DNA from 3 places in the Streptomyces armeniacus genome. Region 2 is predicted to be linked to each of the others. Evidence: riboswitches for the same ligand, from Rfam matches in the RefSeq annotation. Region 2 holds a riboswitch; each other region holds the start of a gene.
The links. A riboswitch is a leader RNA that binds a small molecule or an ion and turns the genes downstream of it on or off. The one in region 2 is predicted to bind cobalamin.
Positions count from the first base shown of each region.

Region 1: it holds a riboswitch for cobalamin, as region 2 does, so the genes downstream of both, DVA86_RS17480 (cobalamin biosynthesis protein) here and DVA86_RS00875 (energy-coupling factor ABC transporter permease) in region 2, are expected to answer to the same signal.
Region 3: it holds a riboswitch for cobalamin, as region 2 does, so the genes downstream of both, DVA86_RS01450 (ribonucleoside-diphosphate reductase subunit alpha) here and DVA86_RS00875 (energy-coupling factor ABC transporter permease) in region 2, are expected to answer to the same signal.

Region 1 is NZ_CP031320.1:4,057,368-4,059,618, forward strand. Features, by position in the region: gene DVA86_RS17475 (cobyric acid synthase) at 1-326, opposite strand, end outside; gene DVA86_RS17480 (cobalamin biosynthesis protein) at 323-1,435, opposite strand; cobalamin riboswitch at 1,621-1,750, opposite strand; gene DVA86_RS17485 (hypothetical protein) at 1,927-2,139, opposite strand.
Region 2 is NZ_CP031320.1:199,033-201,283, forward strand. Features, by position in the region: gene cbiQ (cobalt ECF transporter T component CbiQ) at 1-51, opposite strand, end outside; gene DVA86_RS00870 (energy-coupling factor ABC transporter substrate-binding protein) at 56-427, opposite strand; gene DVA86_RS00875 (energy-coupling factor ABC transporter permease) at 472-1,176, opposite strand; cobalamin riboswitch at 1,206-1,401, opposite strand; gene DVA86_RS00880 (VOC family protein) at 1,596-2,251, opposite strand, start outside.
Region 3 is NZ_CP031320.1:332,946-335,196, reverse strand. Features, by position in the region: gene DVA86_RS01450 (ribonucleoside-diphosphate reductase subunit alpha) at 1-1,173, opposite strand, end outside; cobalamin riboswitch at 1,298-1,448, opposite strand; gene DVA86_RS01445 (GNAT family N-acetyltransferase) at 1,515-2,039, opposite strand; gene mctP (monocarboxylate uptake permease MctP) at 2,135-2,251, opposite strand, start outside.

The DNA of each region.
Region 1 (2,251 bases), 3.9 Mb from region 2:
TCACCCGCGCCGAAGTAGCCGCGGGCGCTCAGCTCGCCGACCGCCTTGCCCATGAGCACCACCTGACTGGTGCGGTCGCCGCCGGGCTTCAGCAGTACGGGATTCATCAGCGCGCTCGGCTCGACGCGCGCCGCCGCGGCCTGCATGGCCTGGGCGCGGCCGATCTCGGCACCGTCCCGGGTGACGTACGAGTTGAGCGACATGTTCTGCGCCTTGAACGGCGCGACCTTCACACCCTGCCGCGCCAGCCAGCGGCAGATCCCGGCCGTGACCACGCTCTTGCCCGCGTCGGACGTGGTGCCCGCGACGAGCAGCCCTCCGGTCATCGGTGCCCCCTCCTCTGGTGTGGTCCGGTCTTCCGGTGTGGTCCGCCTGCCGAGGCGGCCCCGCCGGCAGCGGGCGTCGTACGCGCGGCAAGGGTGACGGCGAGCGCGCACGCGCTGACGCGCCGGGACAGCCGTACGGCGCGCGCGATGTCGCCCGGTACGGGCGTGCGCCCGGGAGCGTTGAGCACCGGACGGTGCTCGATTCGGCCTCCGTACGAGAGCGTTCCGCCCAGCCGTACGCCCAGCGCACCCGCGAACGCGGCTTCCACCGGGCCCGCGTTGGGGCTCGGATGCGCGCGGGCGTCCGTACGCCAGGCAAGTGCCGCGCCGCGCGGGTCCGGCCCGGCCAGCGTGGCGAGGGCCGCCGTCAGCCGGGAGCCCGGCCAGCCGAGCACGTCGTCCAGCCGGGCGGCGGCCCAGCCGAACCGCCGGTACGCGGGCGACTTGTGGCCGACCATCGCGTCCAGCGTGTTCGCCGCACGGAACGCGGCCATCCCCGGCACTCCGGCGACGGCGCCCCAGACGAGGGCGCCCACGACGGCGTCCGAGGTGTTCTCCGCGACGGATTCGACCACCGCGCGCGCGAGTCCGTCGGCGTCCAGCGCGTACGGGTCACGGCCGCACAGGCGGGGCAGGCGGCGGCGGGCTTCGTCGAGGTCGCCCGCCTCGAGTGCGGCGCCCACGGCGGCGGCCTCGCGGGCCAGCGACGTTCCGCCGAGTACGGCCCAGGTGACGGCGGCGGTCAGGACGGCGTGCGGGGCGGAGTGCGGGGCGTGCGGGGAGGACTGGGCGGGCGCGTCCGTGGCGTCCGCCCACCCGCCGCAGGCGTGCGGCGGGTGGGCGTCCGGCCGTCCGTCCGCACGTACGCCCGCCCGCACGCCGCCCCGTACGAGCGCGGTCGCGGCCGCTGCCGCCGCGGTGACGCCGCCGACGCACAGCGCCGTGTGCAGCGCTCCGGCGCCGCGGTGGTCGCGCCACAGCGCGCGTTCGACCCGCCCCGCGGCCCGGCCGAAGGCCGCGACGGGGTGGCCGCGCCGCGGGTCGGCGAGCAGCAGGTCGGTGAGATAGCCGAGGACCGCGCCGTACGTGTGGGCGCGTGCAGTCCGCACCGCTCAGCGCACGGTGGTGGCGGGACGGGACCCGGGCGGCGCCGCGCCGCGTCGGACGCGCGGAGCGGCACGGCGGCGGAGGCGGCTCGTGCCGCGAGAGGTAGCGGAATCAGGACCGGAAAAGCCACGCATGGCGTATGTCCTCACTCAGGGTCCTCGCCCTGGCTCGACGTGACCGGCGGCGAGAGTCTCCTGGCTCCCGGATCGGCGCCTCCCCCGGCCTTCCAGCCCGAACTGTGGGCCGTGACAACTGGGTTGGGGGAGCGCTCCCCGGTGACAGTGGCGGGACCGCGCCGGATTCGCACCGGCTTCCTCTCCTGCCGCCGTTTGGCAACGTTGGGCAGTCCACCACGTGCGCTATCGACCGTCAACTCGGCCTTGACCTGCGACGGGAGAGTGTGAGCAGACACACGGACAGCGGCACGGGCCGCCGCCCGTGCCGCGTGTGCGCGCCGTTCGGACCGCCCCGCGGGCGGTGCGGCCCAGGCCGTCTAGGCCGCGATGAGGTAGATGCCGTACGCCACCGCCGCGGCGCACAGACCGAAGCAGGCGTACGCGCCGGTGCGGGCCAGCACGGTGCTGCCGCCGCCCGACTTGTCCGCGGAGGAGCCGAGGATGCCGAGCGTGAACACTCCCACCAGGGCGACCGTCGCCCCCAGGCTGACGCCGAAGACCTGGCCGAGAGCGGCCCAGTCGATGTCCATAGCTGAGTCCTTCGAGAGAGGCGGGGAGGGGCGTAGCGGTCAGGTGCGGCTGGCGGCCGGTGAACCGGCCGGCTGCGAAGCGGAACCGGAACCGGAAGTGGAACTGGATGCC
Region 2 (2,251 bases):
ATGGCGGCGGCGCCAGCGGCTGCTGTGCGCCGCCGCGTCTATGGGGAGCACGCGGTTACGGGCGGTGGGTGTCGGCCGCGGCGTCCGTGTCCGCGTCCGGCTGCCCCTCCGCGGTGGCCGCCGCCGCGCGGGCCGCGCCCTGGCGGCGGCCGCGGCGCAGCCCGAAGTAGTACGCCAGCACGCCCGTGCCCAGTGCCGCCTGGAGCGCGAACAGTGCCGACTCGACCTCCCCGGACGGCGGTTCGTACAGCGGCGTGAACCACGGCTCGTAGTCCGGGTCGTTCTCCGTGACGGCCGTCTCCGCCTGTGCGTCAGAGCCGGTGAACGGTTCCTTCCTGTCGTCGCCCAGCCCGAGCGCGAGCGGCAGCACGGCCAGTGCCGCGACGACGGCCAGCAGCAGAGCGTTGATCTTCGCGTTGCGGCTCATCCTGCGCTTCCCGTTCGTGCTGTTCATGTCGTTCGTCCCGCGCATCACGCCACCGCCTTCGGCTGGTTGCCGTCCTGGCGGCTCTTGTCCCGAGCGAACACCCCGAGCCGGGTCAGCTCGCCCTCGCTGGACTGCCGCAGCAGCCGCATCACCAGCACGGTCAGCAGCCCCTCGCTGACCGCCAGCGGGATCTGCGTCACCGCGAAGATGCCGCCGAACTTCGCGAGCGCACCCGGGATTCCGCTCCCCGGGTCCGGGAACGCCAGCGCCAGCTGCACACTCGTCACGCAGTACGTGCTCAGGTCGGCGGCGAACGCCCCCGCGAACACGCACACCATCAACTGCAGTCCGCAGCGCCGCAGCAGCCGGTACAGCCCGTAACCGGCCCACGGGCCGACGACGGCCATCGAGAACACGTTCGCGCCGAGCGTCGTCAGGCCGCCGTGCGCCAGGAGCAACGCCTGGAACAGCAGCGTGATCGTGCCCAGCACCGCCATCACGGGCGGCCGGAACAGGATCGCCCCCAGTCCTGTGCCGGTCGGATGGGAACAACTCCCCGTCACGGACGGGATCTTCAGCGCGGACAGTACGAACGTGAAGGCGCCCGAAGCGCCCAGCAGCAGCGTGCTCTCGGGATGCGCCCGCACCTCACGGGTGAGTACGCGGACACCGTGTGCGACGAACGGAGCGGATGCGGCGCCCCAGGCGACCGCGTGCAACGGGGGCAGATACCCCTCGGCGATATGCATGGCAGGGAAGACCTCTCCAGCACCTCGTGGATGGACAGCGCACCCTGGCCGGTCTCCTGGCTGACGGGTCATGCCGCCCTGGACTCCGCCTTCCCGGACCCCGCGGCTTCCCGCGGCGGTCCAGTGGCCTCCCCGTGGGGATGGAGCCGGACTTCCCGATCACAGTGGCGAGGGCCGCACCGGTTCTGCACCGGTTTCCCGAACACCAAGGCTCTGTGACAGTAGTCGGGGCCGGTGGGCCCCACAACCGGGCCCCCTTACGGGACGGTGTCGCCCCGTTTACCCTTTTTACGCCTCGGGGAGGCGCCGTTCCCTTCGGCGGCGGTACCCCCCCCGGTGGCCGGGCGCGGGCTCGTCGTGGCCGAGGACCGTTCTCAATCGCCGGACGGGCTTGATCGGGCGCGCCTTGAGGGCTGGTTTCAAGTGGTCGTTTGCTGGGGTTTGTTCGTCGCGTCGGCGTGGCTGGGCTGGGTCGCGGCCACCGTGAAGAGGCCGCCGTCCGGGTCGCGGAGGCCCGCCGCGTAACCGAACGGCGTGTCCGTGGGTGGTTCCGTCACCGTGCCGCCCGCCGCCTCCGCCGCGGCCACGGCCGCCCCCACGTCCTCCACGCGGAAGCACACGTGCCAGCGCGGCCTGATGCGCGGGTCCGGGGCCGACTCGACGGCGCCGCCGCGCAGCGTCGCCACCGTGCGTCCCGCGGCCCGTACGATCACCGCGCCGTGCTCGTACTCCACATCGCAGCGGTCCGGGCGGCCCGAGGCCCACTCGAAGACCTCCGCGTAGAAGATCGCCGAGGCGAAGGCGTCCCGCGTACGGAGGTCCAGCTGGGCCGGGGCGTCGTGGTCTCCGGAGCGCCAGCCTGGGCGTACGTCGCCCTCCCAGAAGCCGAAGTTCGCGCCCGCCGGGTCGGAGGCCAGGCAGGCGCGGCCGTTGCCGAGCTCCACCGGGCCCACCGCGACCGTCGCGCTGCGTTCGCCGATGCGGGCCGCCACGGTGTCCGCGCTGGTCACGAAGAAGTACGGGGTCCATGCCACGGCCATGCCCAAGCTGGACGTCACGGCCCCGAGCCCGGCGA
Region 3 (2,251 bases), 130 kb from region 2:
CAGGCCCGCGGCCTCCGCACGGCGGTAGGCGGCGTCGAAGGCGTCGCCCCACAGGTCCGTCAGCTCCGGTGTGTCCGAGGGCGAGAACAGCGACCAGCCGGCGTCCGCCTCGACCCGGCGCATGAACTCGTCGGGGATCCAGTGGGCAAGGTTGAGGTGGTGCGTACGGCGTGCCTCCTCGCCGGTGCTGTCGCGCAGCTCGAGGAACTCCTCCAGGTCCGCGTGCCACGTCTCCAGATAGACGCAGGCCGCGCCCTTGCGCCTGCCGCCCTGGTGCACGGCGGCGACGGAGGAGTCGAGGGTGCGCAGGAACGGGACGATCCCGTTCGAGAGCCCGTTGGTGCCGCGGATCAGCGAACCCCGCCCGCGGATACGGGAGTACGACAGGCCGATGCCGCCCGCGTGCTTCGAGAGCCGGGCGACCTGGCCGTAGCGCTCGTAGACGGAGTCGAGGTCGTCCAGCGGGGAGTCCAGCAGATAGCAGGACGACATCTGCGGGTGCCGGGTGCCGGAGTTGAAGAGGGTGGGGGAGGAGGGCAGATAGGCGAGGGTGCTGGTGAGCCGGTACAACTCGGCGACCTCGGTGAGCGCCTCCTCGCCGTCGTCCGCGGCGAGTCCGCAGGCCACACGGAGCAGGAAGTGCTGCGGGGTCTCGATGACGCGGCGGGTGACGGGGTGCCGGAGCAGATAGCGGGTGTGGACGGTGCGCAGCCCGAAGTACCCGAGGCGGTCGTCCGCGCCGTCCGCCTGGGCCGCCGCGACGAGCGCGTCCAGCCGCGCCGCGTGCGTACGGACGAACGCCGCGGTGCCGTCCGCGATCAGCCCCTCGCGGTGCCCGGTCGCGACCGAGGCCGAGAACGAGTGCGCGCCCTGGCCGGCCGCCTCCTCCCGTACGGCGAGGGTGAGGAGCCGGGCGGCGAGCCGTGAGTACGCCGGCTCCTCGCCGATCAGGCCGGCGGCGGCCTCCGTCGCGAGGGAGCGCAGCTCCGCGTCGTCGGAGCCCGGGTGGCGGCCCCGCAGCGCGGCGGCGGCGACCCGGTGCGGGTCGGTGGCGGGGAGGTCGGCGGCGAGGCCGGTGAGGAGCCGGGTCAGCGCCGCAGCGCCGGGGTCCGTACGGGCGGCGGGTGGTGCGCTCGGCGCAGTGGCGGCTGCGGCGGCTGGTGCGGTGGTCACAGGACGTGCTCTCCCTCGCTCGGCCGGAGCCACGGGGAAGCGGTGCGCGCGGGCGCGACGCGGCAGCCGGGCAGCACGGCACGGCTCCGCTCGCGTCCACCGGCCCAAATCCACGAAGCCCGGGACGTGTACGACGCCGTCGGCAGGTGCTCGGGCTCGGCAGGGCCGTACGCGGTGCCGCGTCAGCCCGTGCCACACCGTTGCGGGTCAGCTCCGGATTCGCACCGGATTCCCCTGCGGCGACAGCAGGCCCCACCATACATGTGGTGGCGCTCCATGCGAGCACCCCAATATGTTGTGCCGGACGCCGTGTTGAGTCTTTTGGCGGCCCAGCGCCGTGCTCAGCCCGACGGCGGCAGGTCCACGGTGAACGTCCACAGGGTGAGGTCCGGTATCGGCTGCCAGTCGCGCTCCGGGGTCCGGCGGAAGCCCAGCCGCTCGTACAGCCGGTGCGCCGCGGCCATCTGCGGCTGGCTGGACAGGACGACCCGGTGCAGCCCGAGCGCCCGCGCCCGCGCGAGGCACTCGCGCACCAGGGCCTCGCCTGCTCCGCGGCCGCGCCCCTCCGGCCGTACGGCCAGCATCCGGAACTCGCCCTCGCCGGGCCCGGCTATGTCCGCGTACTGCCCGCCGTCCCCCACGAACGCCACCGCGCCCAGCACCAGCGGCCGCACGCCCGGCCCCGCGCGCTCGGCGGCCACCAGCACCTCCGAGTGCTCCGCGCGGCGGCGGGCGTCACGCAGCTCGGCCAGATATCCGTCCGCCTCGCCGAACGCGAGCAGACCGTCCCCGAGATACGCCTGCGCGGTCAGCTCTCCGACCTCGTCGAGCTCGTCGACCCGGGCCGGCCTGATCGTGATGTCCATGGAGCCAAGCATGCAGCACCCCACTGACAGCGGGCCGTCAGTGGGGTGCGGAGCCGACGCCTCCGGCCGGAGGCGCCGGTACCGTTCTCAGCCGGTCAGGGCGCCTTGGCGACCGGCGGCAGCTTCTCCTGCACGCCCGGGTCGCCCGCGTCCGCGGTGTAGTCGCCGGGCGAGGTCTCGTCGACGCCGTCCGGCGCGTTGAGCGCCCGCAG